Regions from separate parts of the Arthrobacter sp. MP_M4 genome, predicted to be linked through region 1. Evidence: predicted binding sites of a transcription regulator. Region 1 holds the regulator's gene; each other region holds the start of a gene.

Region 1 (7,335 bases):
GCGCGGCGGTGCCGAGGTTCACCCGGGCGACGCCGAGGCTGAGCGCCTTCTCGAGCGACTCGTCATCGCGCAGGCCGCCGGAAAGCTCCACTTTGATGTCGAGCCGGCCCACGACTTCGCGGAGCAGCTCGGCATTGGAGCCCCGGCCGAAGGCTGCGTCCAGGTCAACGAGGTGGACCCATTCGGCTCCCTGCTCCTGCCAGTTGAGTGCGGCCTCCAGCGGTGTGCCGTAGCTTGTCTCGCTGCCGGCCTCGCCCTGGACGAGGCGGACGGCCTGGCCGTTGACGACGTCGACGGCGGGCAGCAATTCCAGCACGGGCAGCGGGGTTTCGGTGGTCATGGTGGATCCTCAGCTCTTTCGGGTCAGCGGGGCGCCGCCACTGGTGCGGCGGCAGGCAGTGTCAGGCGGCCGGCAGCCTCACGCGGCAGGCAATGTCAGGAGATACGCGGCGGCCAGCGCCATCGCGGCCAGGATGTAGAACACGATCTGGACCCAGCGGGGGCTCTTTTGCTGGCGGAACGACAGCGCGCCGCCAACCAGCAGGCCGGCGAGCCCCATCAGCACCAGGGACCACATTTAGGCGGTCCCCGCATCCGCTGCCGGGGGTTGCGCTGTTCCGGCGCTCTCCCGCAGGCCATCGACCCAGTTGCGCAGCAGGCGCGCCCCGGCGTCGCCGGACTTCTCGGGGTGGAACTGGGTGGCGCACAGCGGGCCGTTTTCCACGGCCGCGATGAACGGGGCGCCGTGCTCCGACCACGTCACCAGCGGCGCCGCCATGCGCGGCTGGATGACGTCGAAGTCCCACGTCTGGACGCCGTAGGAGTGGACGAAGTAGAACCGGTCGTTTTCGACACCGGCAAAGAGGCGTGAGCCCGCCGGGACAGATACGGTGTTCCAGCCCATGTGCGGGACGACGTCGGCGGGGAGGAGTTCGACCTTGCCCGGCCACTCCCCCATACCTTCGGCTTCGGTGCCGTGCTCGACGCCGGCCTCGAAGAGAACCTGCAGGCCCACGCAGATGGCCAGCACGGGGCGGCCGCCGGCGACGCGCCGTCCGATCATGCGGATGGCGTCGACAGCCTTTAGTTCCTTCATCACCGTTTCGAAGGCGCCGACGCCGGGGACCACGAGTCCGTCCGCGTTGAGCACGTCCTCCGGTTTGGAGCTGAGGATGACCTCGGCGCCCGCGCGCTCGAGGGCGCGCACCGCCGAGCGGATGTTCCCGGAGCCGTAGTCAAGGACGGTGACCGTGGGTTTGCCCTCGGGCGACGCGGGCTTTTTGCCGGCGTCGGGGTTGATGATGGCGCCGTCCTGCAGCACCTTGCCGGTCACAGCGCACCCTTGGTCGACGGGATGCCTGTGACCCGGGGATCCGGTTCGACGGCTGCGCGCAGGGCACGGGCGAACGCTTTGAACTGGGCCTCGACGATGTGGTGCGGATCCCGGCCGGCGGTGACGTTCATGTGCAGGCAGATTCCCGCGTGCAGGGTGATGGCTTCGAAGACGTGCCGGGTCAGGGAACCCGTGAAGTGTCCGCCGATCAGGTGGTATTCCTGGCCGGCTGGTTCCCCGCCGTGCACGAGGTACGGGCGTCCGGAGACGTCGACGACGGCCTGTGCGAGGGCTTCGTCGAGTGGGACGGTGGCCTCGCCGAACCTGCGGATCCCGGCCTTGTTGCCGAGGGCGGTGCGCAGGACCTCACCGAACGTGATGGCGACGTCCTCGACCGTGTGGTGGACGTCAATGTGCGTGTCGCCGGTGGCCTTGACAGTCATGTCGATCAGGGAGTGCTTGCTCAGGGCCGTCAGCATGTGGTCGTAGAACGGCACGGAGGTGCTGATGTCCGAGACGCCGGTGCCGTCGAGGTTGATCTCGACCAGCACGGATGACTCGCTGGTGGTCCGTTCCATGCGTGCGGTCCGGCCCTCGCCAGCGGTGGATCCGGTGTTGCTCATGTGCGTGTCCTTTGGATGACGACGGTGCCCGGCATGCAGGCAATGTGAATGTCCGGTGTTAAGTCTAGGCGGGCTGCACTGCACGGCCGGCCAGGATCCGCTCAAGGGCTGAGAGGAAGGCTGTGGTTTCCGTCTCAGTTCCGGCGGTCACCCGCAGGTGCCCCGGAATGCCGACGTCCCGGATGAGCACCCCGGCATCGAGCAGCCCCTGCCAGACTTCATGCGGATTCTCGAGGCCGCCAAAAAAGACGAAGTTCGAATCCGAGACGGCGGGCTTGAGCCCCATCCGCTGCAGTTCGGTGACGATCCTGTCCCGCTGTCGCATGATGTCCTTGACATCTGCCATGAGGGCAACCCGGTGGTGGAGGGCTGCCAGCGCTGTTGCCTGGGTGATGGCTGAGAGGTGGTACGGAAGCCGGACCAACCGCAGCGCGTCGGTGACCTCGGGTGCTGCTGCCATGTAGCCGACCCGGGCGCCGGCAAGGGCGAAGGCCTTGCTCATGGTCCGCGAGACGATCAGCCGCTCCCGGCCCGGGAGGAGGGTCAGGGCGCTGGGCGTGCCGTCGTGGGCGAATTCGTGGTACGCCTCGTCGACGATCACGATGGTCTGGCTGGCTTCACCGGCCGCGTAGACGGCCTCCACGACGTCCAGGCCAAGCCCGGTGCCGGTGGGGTTGTTCGGGGAGCAGAGGAAGACAATATTCGGCTGGAGTTCCCTGACCTGGCGGGCAGCCGATGCGGCGCTGAGGCCGTAGTCCCCGGCGCGGACCCCGACGATGTACTCGGTGTCCGTGCCGGCAGCCAGCAGCGGGTACATGGAGTACGTGGGAGGGAATCCGAGCGCGGTGCGTCCGGGTCCGCCGAAGGCCTGGAGGATGTGCTGGAGGACCTCGTTGGACCCGTTCCCCGCCCAGATGTTCCGGGCACCCAGTCCATGGCCGAGGTACTCCGCCAGTGCCTCCCGCAGCTCGGTGAACTCCCGGTCCGGGTATCGGTTCAAGCCCGCCGCGGCGATCGTGACGGCTTCGGAGATGGCGGCGCGGACGTCGGCGGGAACGCCGTGGGAGTTCTCGTTGACGTTGAGCAGGATGGGAACGTCCAGCTGCGGCGCACCGTACGGCGTCAGGCCGCGCAGGTTGGTCCGGAGGGGAAGTCGGTTCAGTCGCTCTAGCTGATCAGTCACGTCCTTAGTTTAAGTGACGCGGCCGCAACCCCGGAATCCATGTGTTCCGCCGGCCGGGTCCGCAGGGTTCCCTGGCACTACTTCGACGGAATGAAGAGGGCCTGGCCGGCCTCAAGCTGGGATGCCTCCAGATTGTTCAGCTCGATGATTTCGCTGACGACGTCGCGGGGATCCCGTTCCGGGGCCACCGTGCGGGCAATGGCCCACAAGGACTCACCGGGCTGCACCGTAACAGTCACCGAGGGGGTGGGGGAGAGTTCGGCAGCAGACTCCGCGGCCTTGGCGGGTGCACTGAAGAATCCGCTGAAGGACAGGATGAGGGCGGCCAGGAGGATCAGCGGCACGCCGATGAAGACAAAGCGTCCCCGTCGCGTGAGCTTCAGCGGTGCCTGTGTGGTTCCGGCTCCGCGGCCGGTGGAGGCGGGGACGCCGCTCGGGGCTTCCTGATCTGCGGGGCTGAGCCTGCTGATCGAGGCCGCGGTCTCGCGCCGGCCGTCGTTGCCGGATGCGCCGCGGGCAAATGTGTTGGAAAACGCGCTTGATGCTGACATGAACTGAGCCCTCCTGGACCATACTGTGCCGCCCGGCGTACTCCACGTACTCGCCGCCAACCGGCCTAATCTTCGAACAAACAACCGAACGATGCGCGGGGTTCTCCCGGTGTCCGGCTAAATGCGGGTGTTCAACTAGAACACATATTCGAATCTCGCTTGTTCTGTTTTAGCACTTATCAACGAACATTGTCGAGACTCGCTAGAACAAATGTTTGAAAAAGCAGTGCGGCTGGCCTACGTTTGTGTTCAAGAACAACCACATCTGCAGTTGATCAGCAGGGTCTGACATTTCAGGCCGGAAGTTCCCGGCAGCCGCAGCCACGGTGGCCGGGCGGAACGGAAAGGCGTTGGCGAACATGGCAGCACAAGCCACTGGCGGCAGGGCCCCTACGCGGAGCCCGCAGGCGGCCCGGCCACCAAAGAGCCTCACCGTCCGGCAGAGAAAGATCCTGGAAACCATCCAGCGGTCCGTGACGGACAACGGCTATCCGCCGTCCATGCGCGAGATCGGTGACACCGTGGGTCTGGCGAGCCTGTCCAGCGTCACCCACCAGCTTTCGCAGCTGGAAAAGCTCGGTTATTTGCGGCGTGACCCCAAGCGCCCCCGCGCCATGGAAGTGCTGATACCGCTGACCCTTGATGAGGGCACCGCCAAATCTTCGGGGGTGGCGAAGTCCGGTTCCCTGCGCACCGTCGGCGGCCTGTCCGTGTCGGAGCTGGCAAGCGCAACTGACACGGCCATGGTGCCGCTGGTGGGCCGGATCGCCGCGGGCGGTCCGATCCTGGCCGACCAGGTAGTGGAAGATGTCATGCCACTGCCCCGCCAGCTGGTGGGCCACGGCGAGCTCTTCATGCTCAAGATTGCCGGGGATTCAATGATCGACGCCGCCATCTGTGACGGTGACTGGGTGGTGGTGCGCCAGCAGGGCGACGCCGTCAACGGCGACATCGTCGCCGCGTTGCTGGACGACGAAGCTACCGTCAAGACGTTCCGACAGCGCGATGGCCACACCTGGCTGCTGCCGCAGAACACCCAGTACGAACCCATCCTCGGCGATCACGCGGTCATCATGGGCAAGGTCGTCTCGGTGATGCGCTCCCTTTAGGACATTGCGCCCGAACTACCCGGTCAGTCTGCGGACTGGCCGGGTTTTTTTCCGAGCCGTTCCAGGGCCGCGAGGGCTACCGCCGGATCCGTCGTCGGCCAGAACGGCGGCAGGGCGGCCCGAAGGAAACCTCCGTAGCGCTCAGTGGACAGCCGGGAATCCAGTACTGCCACGACTCCCCTGTCTGTTGTTGTGCGGATGAGCCGGCCTGCGCCCTGGGCCAGGCGGATCGCGGCGTGGGTTGCGGAAACGCTCATGAATCCGTTGCCGCCGGCCTGGGCCACCGCGCGGGACCGGGCCGTCATGAGGGGATCATCGGGCCGCGGGAACGGAATCCGGTCGATCACCACCAGACGGCAGGCCGTTCCCGGCACATCGACCCCTTGCCACAGGGACATGGTGCCGAAGAGGCAGGTGTCCGGTTCGTCGGCGAACTGCTTCACGAGTGCCGTCATTGTCGAGTCACCCTGGCAGAGAATTGTCATGTCCAGCCGTGGTCTCATGGCTTCGGCGGCGTCCTCGGCGGCACGCCGGGAGGAAAACAGGCACAAGGCGCCGCCGCCCGAGGCACGGATCAGCTTTTCGAGTTCATCGAGGGCCTCTGGTGAGGTGCCGCGGCCGGGCTTGGGCAGATGTTTGGCGACGTAGAGGATGCCCTGCTTGGGGTACTCGAAGGGTGAGCCCACGTCGATGCCGGTCCAGCTGGGCGCACCGGGTCCGAGCAGCCCGAGGCCTCCGGCAGCGGGCTCGAAGGCGGATCCGATCGCCAAGGTAGCCGAGGTCAGGATAACGGTGTGGTCGGCGAACAGGCCCTCGCGGAGCCGGCCGGCGACGCTTAGCGGTGCGACGTTGACCAGGGCCGGCGCGGACTCGTCCGGCTGGGAGTACCCCTGCTGCGGATCGAAGGTGCTGTTGCGCGAAAACCAGACCACCTCGCGGTTCTCCCGCGCCGCGAGCAGCCGTTCGCAAAGTTCCAGGATCACCATCAGTCGGGAACGCGCGAGCTGCCGGCCGCCGTCGACGGTGTTGGCGCTGTCCCCTTTGGAGTCCGAGAGCGCCGCACGGCAGGCATCCCGCAACTGGTCCACGCAGTCGAGTTGTTCGCTGTTGAGGCCGTTGGGCAGCAGTCCGCTGGGCACGCCCTCGATGGCGAGTTCGAGGTTGGCCGCGGCATTGTTCAGGGCGTCCACCGTGATGCCGGTGTGCTTGCGGGCTCCGGACGCCGCAGCGTGGACCATTGCGACGGAGAGCTGCCCGGAGACAGCTCCGGTCACCCGGTCCTGGAGCTCGTGGGCCTCATCCACCACCACGACGTCGTATTCCGGCAGCACGGCAAGGCCCTCGAAGGCGCTGACGGCCAGCATGGCGTGGTTGGTCACCACGACGTCGGCGTCCGCGGCGTTCTGCCGGGCCAGCTCGCTGAAGCATTCCGCCGCCAGGGGGCATTTTTGCGCGCCGAGGCACTCCATGGACGTGACGGAGACCTGCCGCCAGGCACGGTCCGTGACCCCGGGCAGGAGTTCGTCGCGGTCTCCCGTGACGGTGTCCTCAGCCCATTCACGGAGCCGGACCACCTCCTTGCCCAGCTGGGAGGATGGCCCGCCCATGGCGGCAGCGAAGTGCGGCACGGAGGTGTCCTCGCCGAGCGAGAAGAGCTGCCCTTCCGAGGGTTCTTCGGAAGGGAAGCCACCCTCGAGCTTGTGCCGGCACACGTAGTTGGAGCGTCCCTTGACCAGGGCGATCTTAACGGGCCGTTCCAGCGCCGGCGTGATGGTTTTCAACAGCCGGGGCAAGTCCCGGCCGACAATCTGGGTTTGCAGGGCCAACGTAGCTGTGGAGACCAGGGTGGGCTTCTCACTGACCAGGGAATGGGCGATCAGCGGGATCAGGTACGCGAGGGACTTACCTGTACCGGTGCCGGCCTGGACCAGCAGGTGGTCGCCGCTGTCAATCGCGTGCGCCACCTGCCGGACCATTTCGTGCTGGCCCTCGCGGCTCTGGCCGCCCATGCCGGACACGGCGCGGTCGAGCAGCTCAATAACGAATTCTCCGCCGCCCTTGCTGCCTGGGTCCGTGTCCGCCCCGCTCACCGCCGCCTCAGTCATTGCTGATGAAGGAATCCAGTTCAGCGGCGAAACCTTCGCGCACCATCACCACGGCACGGGTGCCCGCTTCCTCGTGGTCAAGGCTGAGGATCTCGGCGTCGGTCTCGTGCAGCTTGCTCAGCAGGTCCCCACGGTTGTACGGGATCATCAGTTCGAGTTTCACGCTGGGCCGCGGAATGCCCTCGCTGATGGCCTTGAGCAGTTCCGGGATGCCTTCGCCCGTGCGCGCCGAGACCACAACATGGCGCGGTTCGCGCTGCTTGAGCCGCTCAATCACGAAGGGGTCCGCGGCGTCGGCCTTGTTCAGGACGATGATTTCCGGCACCTTGCGGGCGTCGACTTCGCTGAACACCGCCCGGACGGCGGCAATCTGGCCTTCCGGGTCCGGGTGGGAGACGTCCACGATGTGCAGGATCAGGTCCGCGTCGGCG
Region 2 (7,335 bases), on a different contig from region 1:
GGGTTTGTCAGCCATGAGGTGCCCCAGGTGGCCCCGGTAGAACCTGCTCATCGACTTGAGCCAGACGGAGTCGATGAGGGCGAACGCGGCGGCTACGACGAGGAACTGCAAAATGAGCATAAGGGAGCATAACAAGATGCCGGAGGCCTCAGGTGCAGCGCGGGCGCTGACCATTTTCCGGCAGGAACACTCCCTTGGCGCCGCCGCTGACCTGGACCTCGCCCTGGAGCTGCTGGGCCGGGTTAAGACCGGCGCGGCGGGCCCCATGCTCCGCCTGTACCGGCCGGCGCCCACCGTGGCGTTCGGGCAGCGGGATACGCACCTGCCCGGCTTCGACGCCGCGGCGCAGGCCTGCCGTGAGCTGGGCTTCGAGCCGCTGATCCGGAAAGCCGGGGGACGCGCCGCTGCGTACCACCAGGGGACGCTGGTAATTGATCATTTGGAGCCGGCCGCAGATGCGATCGCCGGGGCCAAGGGGCGCTTTTCGTTCTTCGGGGAACTGCTGGCCTCCGCGCTGCGGAGCGCCGGCGTCGACGCTGCGGTGGGGGAAATCCCCGGCGAGTACTGCCCGGGCGAATTCAGCGTCCACGGACAGGATCCGCAGTGTCCGCAGCACCAGCTCAAACTCATCGGTACTGCCCAGCGGGTGGTGGCCGGCGGCTGGCTGTTCAGCTCAGTCATCGTGGTGGAGAACTCCGCCCCGATCCGTGCGGTGCTGGAGGCCAGTTACTCAGCCCTCGGACTGGACTGGGATCCGGCCACAGCCGGCGCCGTCAATGACCTCGTTCCGCATCTGGATGTCGACGCCATCGAGGCCGCCGTGATCGAAACGTACGCCCGCTACGCGGCCCTGGACGAGGGCGACTTCAGCGCACTGCTGCGCTGATCCCGTCCCGCGCTTCACCGCGGCACGCAACGGACCTCGCAGCAGGGGCCGTTTTCGTCGCTCACCACGGCCCCTGCTGCGTCTGGAGCCCTAGTGGCCCCGGGTGATCCATTCCCCGAGGTGCGGCGCCTCGGCGCCAACCGTCGTCGGATCCCCGTGCCCGGTCCGCACCACGGTGTCCGCCGGCAGAGTCAGCAGCCGGCCCTTGATGGACTCGATGATGGTGGGGAAGTCGCTATAGGACCTGCCGGTGGCCCCCGGCCCGCCCTGAAAGAGGGTGTCGCCGCTAAAGACGGTGCCCTCGCTCTCCAGCAGGAAGCACATGGACCCGGGGGAATGGCCGGGTGTGTGCAAAGCCACGAGCCGCACGCCTGCCACGTCGAAGCTGTCACCGTCCCCGATTGCATGGTCCGGTTCGGTTCCGGGGAACACGGCCTCCCAAAGCATCCAGTCCGCCCGGTTGAGGTACACCGGGGCGTTGACGCGGCCGCGGAACCCGCCGACGGCGGCGATGTGGTCATCGTGGCCGTGGGTCAGCAGGATCGCGGTGACCTTTCGGCCCGAGACGGCGGTCTCGACGGCGGCGGCGTCGTGCGCCGGGTCGATCACGATGCACTCCGCATCGTCGCCCACGATCCAGACGTTGTTCTCGACGTCCCACGTGCCGCCGTCGAGCGAGAAGGTGCCCGAGGTGACCAGCCGGTCGATCCGGAGCCCGCCGGCAGAGCCGGCGCTCACAGTTCCACCACGGAACGGAGTACCGAACCGGAGTGCATCTTCTCGAACGCTTCCTCGATCTGGTCGATGGTGATCCGTTCCGTCACGAACGCATCCAGGTTCAGCTTGCCCTGCTGGTACAGGTCGATCAGCATGGGGAAGTCGCGCGAGGGCAGGCAGTCGCCGTACCAGGAGGACTTCAGCGAACCGCCCCGGCCAAAGATGTCCAGCAGCGGCAGTTCCAGGGTCATCTCGGGGCTGGGCACGCCCACGAGGACCACGGTGCCGGCGAGGTCGCGGGCGTAGAACGCCTGCTTGTAGGTCTCCGGACGTCCGACGGCGTCAATCACTACATCGGCGCCGAAACCGCCGGTCAGGTCGCGGATTGCCTCGACGGGGTCGACGCCGGAGGAATCCACGGTGTGGGTGGCGCCGAGTTCTTTGGCACGATCGAGCTTCTTCGGGTCGATGTCGACGGCGATCACGGTGGTGGCCCCGGCGAGCGCGGCGCCGGCAACGGCGGCCACGCCGACACCACCGCAGCCGATGACGGCAACGGTGTCGCCGCGCTGGACGTTTCCGGTGTTGATTGCCGCGCCGATTCCTGCCATGACGCCGCAGCCGAGCAGCCCGATGGCGGCCGGGTCGGCTTCGGGGTCCACCTTGGTGCACTGACCGGCTGCGACGAGGGTCTTTTCGGCGAACGCGCCGATACCCAGCGCAGCGGTGAGCTCGGTGCCGTCTTCTAGGGTCATCTTCTGGGTGGCGTTGTGGGTGTTGAAGCAATACTGCGGCTCGCCGCGGCGGCAGGCCCGGCATTCTCCGCAGACGGCGCGCCAGTTGAGCACCACCCGGTCGCCGGGGGCAACCTCAGTGACGTCGGGACCCACGGCGCTGACGACGCCGGTGGCCTCATGGCCGAGCAGGAACGGGAAGTCGTCGTTGATCGCCCCCTGCTTGTAATGCAGGTCGGTGTGGCAAACGCCGCAGGTCAGGATGTCGACGAGGGCCTCGCCCGGTCCGGGATCCGGGACCAGGATGGTCTCCAGAGTGACGGGGGCCCCCTTGGAACGGGCTATGACGCCTTTGACTTTATGGACCATGGAATAGCTCCTCTGCTTGTACTGCGGGTGTAGTCGCAAGCCCATTGTCGCAAGGCTTTGGCCGCGCAACGAGTGTGGCGCAACACGAGACGGCGCGGCCTTGGAGGCCACGCCGTCGTTGTTATCGGTTTATCCGGGTGGAAGGGACGGCCTTCAGGCCGCCAGGCGGCTCTTGACTTCGGCCGCGGAGGGGTTCGTGGCGGCGGTGCCGTCCGGGAACAGCACGGTGGGGACGGTCCGGTTGCCTCCGTTGAGCTTCTCCACGAGGTCCGCCGTGCCTTCGACTTCTTCGATGTTGATCTCGGTGTAGCCGATGCCCTGGGCGTCCAATTGCTTCTTCAGGCGGTTGCAGTAACCGCACCAAGTGGTCGAAAACATGGTGATGGTGCCGGATTCGGGGGTGAAGTCCACGAAGTTCTCCTCAAAGCTGGTTGACGGCGCTGGGTGGCAGCGCCCGTAGCCGACGTAAGTCGGGCGCCACCGTCAATAACCGTAACCCTCAGCCCGCTATTCCCGCGCAGCGTCGCACGGTGGCATGCTGGTGCCATGTGTGGACGCTACGTGATGGCCCGGGCCGTCGGAGACCTGCTGGCCGAGTTCGACGCCGGAGTAGAGGACGAGGTGGCCCTACCGCCGTCGTGGAACGTAGCCCCGACGGCAGACGTTCCGATTCTGCTCGAACGCCTGGTGGACGGCGAACCGGTCCGGCAGCTGCACGTTGCGCGCTGGGGGCTCGTGCCGTCCTGGGCCAAGGACCCCAGGATCGGGTCGAAAATGATCAACGCGCGCAGCGAGAGCGTGCTGGAGAAGCCGGCCTTCCGGAAAGCCACCCGCGCCCGGCGCTGCGCCGTTCCGGCTGACGGGTACTACGAATGGAAGGGCGAGGGCCGCGGCAAACAGCCCTACTATGTGCACCCGAAGGACGGCCATCCGATTGCCTTTGCCGGGCTTTATGAATGGTGGAAGGACCCCTCCAAGACCGAGGATGACCCGGAGCGCTGGCTACTCTCGACCTCGATCATCACCACCGACTCCCCGCCGGAGGGCTACGCCGGCGGAATGCTGGCTGAGCTCACCGCCTTGCACGACCGCGTACCGCTGCCGATGGACCGGGAAACCCTGCAGGCGTGGCTGGACCCCCAGGCCGAGGACGCGGCCGGACTGGTCGACCTGGTCCGCGCCGGCGCCCACGACGTCGCGGAGGGCTGGCGAATCGACGCGGTGGGCACCGCCGTCGGGAATGTGAAAAATGATTCCCCGGAACTGATCAGGCCGGTAGGGAGCCTCTTCTAGCGGAGCACTGCGTTCGTTCCCGCGGAGCACCGCGCCGTGGAAGCCCCCGACGCTGCTGCAGACATCCAAAGAAAATAAGTCGACTCGCAGCTCTTTCTTTGGATACTGTCGTGGACATGCCCACAAATCACCAGGACGACAAAGCTGCCAAGGCCGACCGGGAGCAGCTCGCCGCCGTGCGTGTGGCGGTTGACGAGGTGGACGAGCAAATTGTGTCCCTGATTGGCCGCCGCGAGCGCTTGATCAGGATCGCCGGAACGCTCAAGTCCGACAGCGCAGAGGTTCGGGCCCCCGGCCGGGTGGAGCGGGTTATCGAGCACGTCCGCGCCACCGCGGAGAAGAAGGACATCGACGTCGACCTCGTGGAGAAGACCTACCGGGCCATGGTCGATGCCTTCATCACCCTTGAATTGGAAGTGTACAAAGCCAGTTCCTAGAGAGCTTCCTTCACCGGGACGTTTGCCTGGAAATCGCGGCCGTCACAGTCGCTGAATGCGGTCATGAGGTGGCCCTTGCCCAGGCCCATGACAGTGCTGAGGGGAAAATACCCGGTAATGGTGTTTCCGGAGTGCTCCACGCCTTTGAGGTCAAAGTTCTCCTCCGTTCCGTCGTGGCTGAAGCAGTAGAAGGACACCGCCTCCCCGTTCATGAACTCGATTCCCATGCGTCGCTGGTGGGAATGGTCAGGGGTTGCTGCCACCAACCCCACCACGTAGGCGCCCTGGCCGGGGATGTTCCCCTCGATATCGAACGTCGCCACCAAGGACGAGTCCTCGGCGGCGATGCTTACGTGCTTCAGGAGTGCGTTGTGGGAGCTCATGGCTCAATCCTGCTACCTGGCCTTGCGTCCGTCCACCCCTGATCTAGGTTTTGCGGCGGCACCGTCGTAGACTGACGTTGTTCGAATATATATTCGAATATTGCCGCTTACTTAGATGCAGCTGGCTTTTCAAGGGTGTGGTCCGGGAGGCGCGATGGGCATGTTCAGTGAGTCGGTGGACGTTGCCTGCACCCCCGCAGGCCAGCCCCTGCGGCTCGCCTGGAACGGCAGGGACTACACCGTCTGCGCCGAACCGGTCCGCTGGTATGAGCGCCGCCAATGGTGGGCGGAAGAACAGCGCGCACCCCTGGGAAGCGGGCCGGGACTGGTTGACCATGAGATCTGGCGGGTGCAGGTACGCCCTGCCGCTTCAAGGGACACGGAAAGCCTCACCCTTGACCTGTCCCGGCATGTGGGCAGCGGACGCTGGCGCCTGGTGCGGATCCATGACGCCCTGCTTTCCTTCCGGAAGCCCGAATCGGCGTGAGCTTCACCCATCTTCATGTTTCCACCGCCTTCAGCGCCCACTACGGAGTGTCGTGGCCCGAGGAGCTGGCAGCCGCCGCCGCGGCGGACGGGGCGACAGCACTTGCCTGCACGGACCGGGACGGTCTCTACGGAACCATCAAGCACCTGAAGGCCTGCATGGCAGCGGGTCTGGACCCGATTGTCGGGGTGGACCTGGCAGTCTTTGACGACGACGGCGACCACCGCACCCAGGTGGGCGGGCGCGTCGTGGTGCTGGCCCATGGGCACAACAACGGCGCCGGCTACCGGGCACTGTGCCGGCTGATCTCCGACGCGCATGCCCGCACCACGGGTAAAGCCGGGGGAGCCGTGCCCGTGGCCGTGACACGCGCCGAACTGGCTTCCCGCACCCTGCACCCGGAATCCCTCCAGCCGGTGCTGACGGTGCTGATCGGCCCCGACTCCGACGTCGGGCGCTCCATGGGCGGCAGGCGCTACCTGCGCCCCCGCACCCTTTTCAAACGCTGGCTCGATGCCATGCCGCCGGGAACGATTTCCGCGGAGGTGGTCAGCCAGCTCAGCCCGCCGGGGGAGCCGCTCAGCACCGCCCATGCGGTACGGATGCTTAAACTCGCCGCCGAACACAACGTTCCCGCCGTTCTGAGCAACGCCGTGCGGTATGTCGCCGAGGACGGGGCAGCAACCGCTGACGTCTTGGACTCCGCCCGCACCCTGAAATCGCTCCCCGAACTTAACGCCGCCCCGCTGCTCCAGCCGAACGGGCAGGGCTGGCTTAAATCCTCGGCGCAGATGCTCCAGCTGGGCAAGGAGGTCATGCACGCCGCCGGATACGGCGCCGCGGATCTCAAACACCTCATGGCGCAAACCGCGGCGCTCGCGGACCGCTGCCGAATGGACCCGGTAGCGGACATGGGATGGAAACAACCGGTGGTCCCGGAAGCCGCCGTCATCGGTATCACCGGGGATCCCCTCGCCGAACTCACCCAGCGCTGCGACGCCGGCATCAGCAGGCGGTTCCCGGGGATCACCGGCAAACCTGCCGAGGAACTGCGCGGGCGGCTGGACCACGAACTGCGGATCATCGACAGCCTGGGCTTCGCCGCCTACTTCCTGACCGTGGCCGAAGTCTCCCGGATGATCCAGGACATGGGGGTCCGCGCCGCGGCCCGGGGGTCGGGGGCCTCGAGCCTGGTCAACTACCTGATCGACGTCAGCCAGGTGAACCCGCTGCAGCACGACCTCATTTTCGAACGGTTCCTCTCCCGCGACCGTGCCACGCTGCCGGACATCGACATCGACGTCGAAAGCGCCGAACGGCACAACGTGTACCGGAAGATTTTTGAGCGCTTCGGCTCCGAACGCGTCACGCTCATGAGCATGCAGAACGGCTACCGCGCTCGCGGTGCCGTGCGCGACGCCGGCCTGGCCCTGGGCATGGAGGAAGGCGAGATCGGGGATATCGCCAAACAGCTGTGGCGTTTCTCGGCCCGGAACTTCCGTGAAGCACTCGAGGAGAAGCCCGAACTGAAGGAATTCGCCGGCCGGGTGGAGCAGCGGGACTTCGCCGAAAACCAGCAGCTGGATCTGCTGGTGGACCTCACCGAACGCCTGGACCGGCTGCCGCGCCATATCTCGATGCATCCCTGCGGAGTGATCCTGGGGGATGCCACCTTGCTGGACCGTACGCCCGTCCAACCCAGCGGCGTGGGCCTGCCGATGAGCCAGTTCGACAAACACGACATGGACCCGATGGGCATGCTCAAACTCGATGTCCTGGGTGTCCGGATGCAAAGCGCCATGGCCTTCGCGGTCCGTGAGGTGATCCGGCTGCATCCCTCCAAAGCCCAGGTAGTGGCTGCCGGAGCCCACCCGGCAGGACCGGACGGCACAGGACCTGACTACATCGCCGAGGACGGACAGATAGACCTCAACGCCGTGCCCCTCGACGACGAACCCACATATGAGCTGATCCGGAGCACCCACACCCTGGGCTGCTTCCAGATCGAATCCCCCGGGCAGCGGGAGCT
Region 3 (7,335 bases), on a different contig from region 1:
GCGCCCCGGTAGAGGGGCGCCGCACCAAGGCGCTTCGGGTCCAGGCCCGAGAATTTGTGGCCTTCCCCGAAGAACTTGGTGCGGGCCAGCAGCTGCAGGGTGGGATGGGTGAACATGAAGACGACGATGAGGTCGGCGATTGCGGTCAGGCCGAGGGTGAACGCGAAACCGCGGACGTTGCCCACGGCCACGAAGTACAGCACCAGGGCGGCCAGCAGGTTGACGGCCTTGGAGGCCAGGACGGTACGCTTGGCGCGCTTCCAGCCGTTCTCGACGGCCGACACGAGGCCGCGGCCTTCACGGAGTTCGTCACGGATACGTTCGAAGTAAACGATGAAGGAGTCCGCCGTCTGGCCGATGGCCACGATGATGCCCGCGACGCCGGCGAGGGACAGCCGGTAATTCTCGGTCCAGCCGAGGATGGCAATAGCAAGGTAGGTCAGGGCACCGGCGACGACGAGCGAAGCGACCGTGACAAAGCCCAGGGCGCGGTACTGGAACAGGGAATACACGACCACCAGCAGCAGACCGATCAGACCCGCCAGCATGCCCATCCGGAGTTGTTCCCCGCCGAGAGTTGCCGAGATCTGCTGTTCGCTTTGGATTTCGAAGCTGATTGGCAGGGCGCCGAAGCGGAGCTGGTCCGAAAGGGCCTTGGCGCTCTGCTCCGTGAATCCGCCGGTGATCTGCGGGCGGCCGTCGGTGATGACAGCCTGGGACCGCGGGGCCGAAATGACCTGGTCGTCCAGGACAATGGCGAACTGCGCCTTGGGATCAGAGCCGCTGGCGCCGCCGGCGGCGACATAGAACTCGTTCAGCCGCTCGGTGACCGTCTTGAACTTGGCGGTGCCCTCTTCGTTGAACTGGATGTTCACAGCCCACTCGTTGGTGACGGCACCCTGGGCGCCGCGCTGGAGCTGGAAGGACGAACCCGCGATGTCCGATCCCTTGACCTCGACCGGGCCGAGGATGTACTTCACCGCGGGCCGGCCGTCGGCTGCAGGTTCGCAGGTGACCAGCGGCTTGGCCGGGTCGGAGCGTTCCTGCTTGTCCTGCGAGGGGTTGTCGCAGTCGAGCGTCTCAAACTTCTTGTAAATCTCGGGGGTAACCCAGTTGACGTCGCTGCCGTTGGTGGGTTCCGCCGTGGGCTTGGGCAGCTGGTCCTCCGGAGTCAGCGACTCGGTGGGGACAACTGCGCCCGGGCCGGCCTGGAGGACGGGCCGGAAGTTCATGTCGGCGGACGCCTGGATCAGCGCACGGGTTTCCTTGGAGGGTGTTCCCGGCAAGCTGACGACGACGTTGCGTCCGGACTGGGTGCTGATTTCCGCTTCCGCAACACCTGATCCGTCCACGCGCTGACGGATAATCGCCACGGCCTGGTTGAGCTGTTCTTCGTTGATGTCCGAACCGCCTTCAACCTTGGGCGCCAGGATCATCTGGGTGCCGCCTTCAAGGTCCAGGGCGAGCTTGGGAGCCCAGCTCGCCTGGCCGGCCATCGTGCCGCCGGCCAGGACCGCGGTCAGGACGGCGAGGATAACGCCGAGCCAGACCAGCACCCTGAGGGCTGAGTTTTTGGGGCCAGTTCGTGCCATTGTCGATCTTTCTATTGTTTACGGGAAAACCGCCGTGCGGACCTGAGAGGCCGCACCGGCGGTGGCCCCGCAGCCGTTACTTCGCGGGACAGCTCAAACAGGCAGACTAGCTGTCTTTCTTGCCTTCGTCGTTGAGGCGGCGCAGGGTTTCTTCCGATGTCTCCACCCGCGGGGCATCATTGACGGGCGCGGTGCTCTGCGTTTTGTCGATGGTCAGCGAGGACGCGTCGTCCGGGACGACAGTGGGCTCCTCGGCGGCGGCAACCGGCTCAACGACTTTCGTGACGGCCTGGCGGTGCACTGTGGCGGTGTTGCCCGGGGAGAGTTCGAGCAGGACCTTGTTCTCTTCCTCGTCAATCTCAACGATCCGACCGTACAGGCCGAAGCTGGTCATGACCTCGACGCCGGGGGCAAACGTCGACTGCAGCTTGGCCTGCTGCTGCTGGGTCTTCTTGTTGCGGCGGAACATCATGAAGACGAAGACGCCGAGCATGGCGAACAACAGAATAGTCATGATGTCGATGCCGCCGCCGGCCTGCGGCTGGGTCTGGGCAGAGATAAGTCCGAACACAGGAATAGTTCCGTTCTGTACTTGCGTAGCTGGTTTTCCAGCAACGTCCGCTTCGCTCCAGGATGGCTGGCGGGCAATCATGCCGAGCCGACCGCGGCCGGGTACTGACCGCGCACAGAACGAAGACCCGAACGTGCCGAGCGTCATACCAGTCTAAAGGGAAAAGGTTACGGCGCGGTCTATTGACTGTTACGGATCCATTCCGGATCAGCGTCGCCGCCAGCCACGTCCGCCGACTCTGCGTCGTCGCCGACGGTGAAGAGCTCCAACGGGTCCTGCGCGAAGATGCCTGGCGGCACGGCGAACCCGAGGTGTGTCCAGGCCGGGGCGAGGGCGATCCGCCCCCGCGGGGTGCGTCCCAGCAGGCCCTCGCGGACGAGGTACGGCTCGGCGACGGTTTCCACCGTCTCTGTTTCCTCGCCGACGGCGATGGCCAGCGTGGACAGGCCCACGGGTCCGCCGCCGAATTTGGTGATGAGGGCTTCGAGGACGGCGCGGTCCAGCCGGTCCAGGCCACGTTTGTCCACTTCGTACATGTCCAGCGCCGCGGACGCGGCCCGGGCATCGATTTGCTCAATCCCGTGCACCAGGGCCCAGTCGCGGACCCGGCGCAGGAGGCGGTTGGCGATACGGGGCGTCCCGCGGGACCGTCCCGCGATTTCACTGAACCCGGCGGAATTGACCTTCAGGTCCAGGAGGCCCGCGGAGCGCCGGAGCACGAGTTCGAGTTCGGCAACTGAGTAGAACTCGAGGTGCCCGGTGAAGCCGAAGCGGTCCCGGAGCGGCCCGGGCAGCAGGCCGGCGCGGGTGGTGGCGCCCACCAGGGTGAACGGCGGAAGTTCCAGCGGAATGGCGGTAGCGCCGGCGCCCTTGCCGACCACGATGTCGACCCGGAAGTCCTCCATCGCCATGTAGAGCATTTCCTCGGCCGGCCGGGACATCCGATGGATCTCGTCAAGGAAAAGGACTTCCCCCTCGGACAACGAGGACAAAATGGCGGCAAGGTCGCCGGCGTGCTGGATGGCGGGGCCGCTGCTGATCCGCAGCGGGGCGTTCATCTCAGCAGCAATGATCATGGACAGCGTGGTCTTGCCCAGTCCGGGAGGGCCGGAGAGCAGGACGTGGTCGGCGCTGCGGCCCCGCATGCGGGAGGCCTCCAAAACCAGCGAGAGCTGTTTGCGGACCCGGTGCTGGCCCACGAAGTCGTGCAGGTTCTTGGGCCGAAGGGCGGCTTCGATGACACGCTCCTCCGGTTCCTCTCCCCCGGCGACGACTGACGGCTCAGCCACGGGCGCCGGCCCTGTTCCCGGCGCGGGCGCCGTCCTGGCCCAGCCAGCGCAAGGTGGCGCGCAGGATCTCGGCAACATTGCCCTTCTCGGCCAGCTCCGGGTAATCGGCGAGGGACTTCTCGATGCTGGATGTCGCATCCTTCTCGGACCAGCCCAGGCTTGTCATGGCCGCGACGACCTGCGGCTTCCAGACCGACTCCGACGACGCCAGCGGCGCCGTGGAACTGGCGGCCGTGCCGTGCGGCACCAGCTTTCCCGCCAGTTCAAGGACGATCCGCCCGGCCACCTTGGGCCCGATACCTGGCACCTTGGTGAAGGCTTTGCCGTCCCCGGAGTGCGCGGCGACGCGGATTGCCTCGGGCTCGTGCACGGCCAGGACGGCGAGGGCCAGCCGGGGTCCGACACCGCTGACGCTGAGAAGGATGTCAAAGACCTCGCGTTCGTCGTCGGAGCCGAATCCGAACAACGTGAGGGAGTCCTCGCGCACGATCAGGGAGGTAAAGAGCTTTCCCTCCTCGCCGGCGCGCAGCCTGCTGAGGGTCTGCGGGGTGGCGTTCACGCTCATGCCGGCGCCGTTGAGGTCGATCACGGCGGAAGCCAGGCCGACGTGCGCTACGGTTCCGCGGAGAAAACTGATCAAAGCCGGGCTCCTGAAAATTCAGCTGAAAAGGGAAACCGGGAACACCCGGCTATCCGAACATATCTACGAATACCCTAGCAAGTTCTGCGGCGGCACGGCCGGACATTCAGCGTGCGCGGCGCGCCTTAGCCTCAGCGTCCGCCCAGGCCCGCTGGGCCGGGGTGAGCGACAGACTGCCCGGCCCGGTGGTAGCCACCGACGCGCCGCTCCCGGCCCGCCACGCGTGGGTAATCGCCAGCGCCAGGGCGTCGGCGGCGTCGGCGGGGCGGGGCGGAGCATCGAGGCGAAGAATCTTGGTAACCAGCTTGGTGACCGCGTCCTTGTTCGACGTTCCGCTGCCGGTCACGGCGGCTTTGACCTCGGACGGGGTGTGCAGCGCTACCGGGATGCCGCGCCGCGCGGCGGCGGCGATCACGACGCCGGACGCCTGCGCCACGCCCATGACGGTGCTGACATTGAGTTGGGAGAACACCCGCTCGACGGCGAGCACGTGCGGTTCGTACTGGTCCAGCCACTCGTCAATGGAAGTGGCGATCACGAGCAGGCGCTGGTCCAGGCTCTCCTGCGGAGAGGTTCCGACGACGCCGAACGCCACCATGGTGGCGCGGCGGTTCTTCTCGACATCCACAACGCCGATCCCGCAGCGGGTGAGGCCCGGGTCGACGCCGAGGACGCGAAGGGTCACTCGGCTTCCAGTGCGGCCTGCACTTCGTCACTGAGGTCGGCGTTGCTGTACACGTTCTGGACGTCATCGAGCTCTTCAAGGGCATCGACAAGCTTCAGGAATTTCTTGGCCGCCTCGAGGTCCAGCGGCACCTGCATGGAGGGCACGAATTCGGCCTCATCGGTGTCGTACTCAATTCCGGCTTCCTTGAGCGCATCCCGGATGGCCTGCAGGTCCGTCGGTTCGGAGTGGATCTCAAAGGTCTCGCCGTTGTCCTTGACTTCTTCGGCCCCGGCGTCGAGGACGGCCATGAGGATGTCGTCCTCACCCAGGCCGTTTTTCTGCAGCGAGACAACGCCCTTGCGGGAGAAGAGGTAGCTGACCGACCCGGGGTCGGCGATGGTCCCGCCGTTGCGGGAGATGGCGAGCCGGACCTCGGAGGCGGCACGGTTCTTATTGTCCGTAAGGCACTCGATCAACAGCGCGGAGCCCTGCGGGCCCCGGCATTCGTACATGATCTCGGTGTAGTCCACCACTTCGCCGGTGAGGCCGGCGCCGCGCTTAATGGCACGGTCAATGTTGTCCGCGGGGACCGAGGTCTTCTTGGCTTTGGTGACGGCGAGTTCCAGGCCGGGGTTGCCGGCGAGGTCCGGGCCGCCCATGCGTGCAGCGACTTCGATGTTTTTGATCAGCTTGGCGAACGACTTGGCCCTGCGGCTGTCGAGGATGGCCTTCTTATGCTTGGTCGTCGCCCATTTGGAGTGGCCTGACATGCTTTACGCTTCTCCTCTGATCATTCGAATAAACAATTCGTGCACGCGCTTCTCCCCCGTCACTTCCGGGTGGAAGGAGGTGGCCAGCAGCTTGCCGGAACGCACTGCAACAATTCTAGCCGTCCCTTCCAGCGCCCCGGGGTGGGAGACCCTGGCGGGCTCCACTTTGGCGAGCACCTCCACCCCGTCGCCGACGCGTTCCACCCATGGCCCGCGGATGAAGACGGCGTGCACCGGGGCCACCCCGTTCGCGGTGGCACTGAAGTCGAGTCCGCGGAAGTCAAGATCGGTCTCGAAGGACTCGCGCTGCCGGCCGAAGGCGTTCCGGCGCACGGTGATGTCCAGACCGCCGAACGTTTGTTGCGGGTTGCCGGCGAGGTCTTTCGCGGGGTCGGCGATTTCCTCGGCAAGGAGAATCATCCCGGCGCAGGAGCCGAAGACCGGCAGCCCGTCCTGGATATGCCTGCGCAGCGGTTCGCGAAGCCCGAAGGCCCGGGACAGTTTATCGATGGTGGTGGATTCGCCGCCGGGGATCACGAGGCCGTCGAGGCCGTCGAGCTCAGCGGGCCGGCGGACACCGATGCCCGTGGCGCCTGCGTCTTCCATCGCGTGCAGGTGTTCGCGGAAATCGCCCTGAAGTGCCAGAACGCCAATTCGCAGGCCTGTTCCCGCGCGGGAAGGGGGCACAGAAGTGGGGTTGGTCATCCGAACAGCATAGTGGCCGGAAAGCCCCCCGCGCCGCGGCCCTGCGCCGCTTCCCTGCCGTCGCTGGGATATATTACAAAGCATGTTTTACTTCAGCGTTCCGCTCGGCAAGCTCGTCCGCCGGGTCTCCCGGCTCAGGGGCGGAGGCTCAGCCCTCCCCGGGCTCGTCGTCGAAAGAATCGATCCCGGGTTCATGCGCAGGACGCTGTCCACCGTGCCGCACGGTGTGGCCGTCGTGAGCGGCACGAACGGCAAGACGACCACCACCAAGATGGTGGTGGAACTGCTGGAGAGCCAGGGCCTGAAGGTTTTCACCAACCGCACCGGCAGCAATTTCACCCGTGGTGTGGCCGCTGCGCTGATCGGCGAGGTGGACTGGCGGGGCAGGCTCGACGCCGACGTCGCGGTCCTGGAACTGGACGAGGCCCACGCGGTGCACTTCGTCAACCAGGTGCCGCCACGCTACAGCCTGCTGCTCAATGTCCTGCGCGACCAGCTGGACCGCTTTGGCGAGATCGACAAGACCGCGCAGCTGCTCCAGCACATCGCCGCCAAAACCACCGGCACTGTGGTGTTGAACCGGGAGGACCCGCGCGTCGCCCGAATCGCGGAATCGCTCAAAACAGCCGCCCTCACACGTCCCGGCGTCCTCTACTTCGGTCTGGACGATTCGCTGCTGAGCACGTTCCCGAACGACGACGAGATGCGGGCGGCTCCCGGCAGCCCGGTGCCGCTGGCTCCCGCCAAGCCGCACGCCGACGTCGTGCTCCGCCGGGTTGGTGCAGCGGACGCGGACTTCGAGTACGACGGCGTCACGGCTACCACGGCGATGAAGCTCCGCGGCGTCTACAACATCTTCAATGCGGCTGCAGCGCTCACGTTGGCGCGGGCCATTGCAGTGAAGGACACAGTCCCAGGGGAAACGGCTGCCGCGGACAATGCGGGACTGCTGAAGGCACTGTCCCAGGTGGCGCCGGCCTTCGGCCGCGGCGAAAGCCTGGTGGTCGACGGCTTGCCACTGGATCTTGTGCTGGTTAAGAACCCCAGCGGCTTCCGCCTCGGGCTGAAGTCCTTTCCGGCCGAGGGCTACGCCACCATGAT

Evidence for each region. The regulator LexA, encoded in region 1, represses DNA repair genes until DNA is damaged. The targets are predictions, from matches to a motif close to TCGAACANNTGTTCGA.
Region 2: RCH15_RS12070 (DUF6504 family protein) is a predicted target of LexA. The motif match lies at 4,901-4,916, and genes of this name have one in related genera.
Region 3: ruvA (Holliday junction branch migration protein RuvA) is a predicted target of LexA. The motif match lies at 4,146-4,161, and genes of this name have one in related genera.

Annotation. Positions count from the first base shown of each region.
Region 1 is NZ_JAXCHX010000002.1:407,197-414,531, reverse strand. Features, by position in the region: gene priA (bifunctional 1-(5-phosphoribosyl)-5-((5-phosphoribosylamino)methylideneamino)imidazole-4-carboxamide isomerase/phosphoribosylanthranilate isomerase PriA) at 1-340, opposite strand, end outside; gene RCH15_RS04345 (hypothetical protein) at 419-577, opposite strand; gene hisH (imidazole glycerol phosphate synthase subunit HisH) at 578-1,333, opposite strand; gene hisB (imidazoleglycerol-phosphate dehydratase HisB) at 1,330-1,956, opposite strand; gene RCH15_RS04330 (histidinol-phosphate transaminase) at 2,021-3,139, opposite strand; gene RCH15_RS04325 (LysM peptidoglycan-binding domain-containing protein) at 3,217-3,690, opposite strand; gene lexA (transcriptional repressor LexA) at 4,050-4,799, shown strand; gene RCH15_RS04315 (ATP-dependent DNA helicase) at 4,823-6,904, opposite strand; gene hflX (GTPase HflX) at 6,897-7,335, opposite strand, start outside.
Region 2 is NZ_JAXCHX010000015.1:18,981-26,315, forward strand. Features, by position in the region: gene RCH15_RS12030 (DUF2177 family protein) at 1-120, opposite strand, end outside; gene RCH15_RS12035 (lipoate--protein ligase family protein) at 137-886, shown strand; gene RCH15_RS12040 (MBL fold metallo-hydrolase) at 977-1,624, opposite strand; gene RCH15_RS12045 (S-(hydroxymethyl)mycothiol dehydrogenase) at 1,621-2,706, opposite strand; gene RCH15_RS12050 (mycoredoxin) at 2,860-3,117, opposite strand; gene RCH15_RS12055 (SOS response-associated peptidase) at 3,253-3,999, shown strand; gene RCH15_RS12060 (chorismate mutase) at 4,116-4,436, shown strand; gene RCH15_RS12065 (hypothetical protein) at 4,433-4,819, opposite strand; gene RCH15_RS12070 (DUF6504 family protein) at 4,974-5,306, shown strand; gene RCH15_RS12075 (DNA polymerase III subunit alpha) at 5,303-7,335, shown strand, end outside.
Region 3 is NZ_JAXCHX010000015.1:39,893-47,227, reverse strand. Features, by position in the region: gene secD (protein translocase subunit SecD) at 1-1,592, opposite strand, end outside; gene yajC (preprotein translocase subunit YajC) at 1,699-2,106, opposite strand; gene ruvB (Holliday junction branch migration DNA helicase RuvB) at 2,343-3,452, opposite strand; gene ruvA (Holliday junction branch migration protein RuvA) at 3,445-4,092, opposite strand; gene ruvC (crossover junction endodeoxyribonuclease RuvC) at 4,199-4,777, opposite strand; gene RCH15_RS12140 (YebC/PmpR family DNA-binding transcriptional regulator) at 4,774-5,529, opposite strand; gene pdxT (pyridoxal 5'-phosphate synthase glutaminase subunit PdxT) at 5,533-6,234, opposite strand; gene RCH15_RS12130 (Mur ligase family protein) at 6,317-7,335, shown strand, end outside.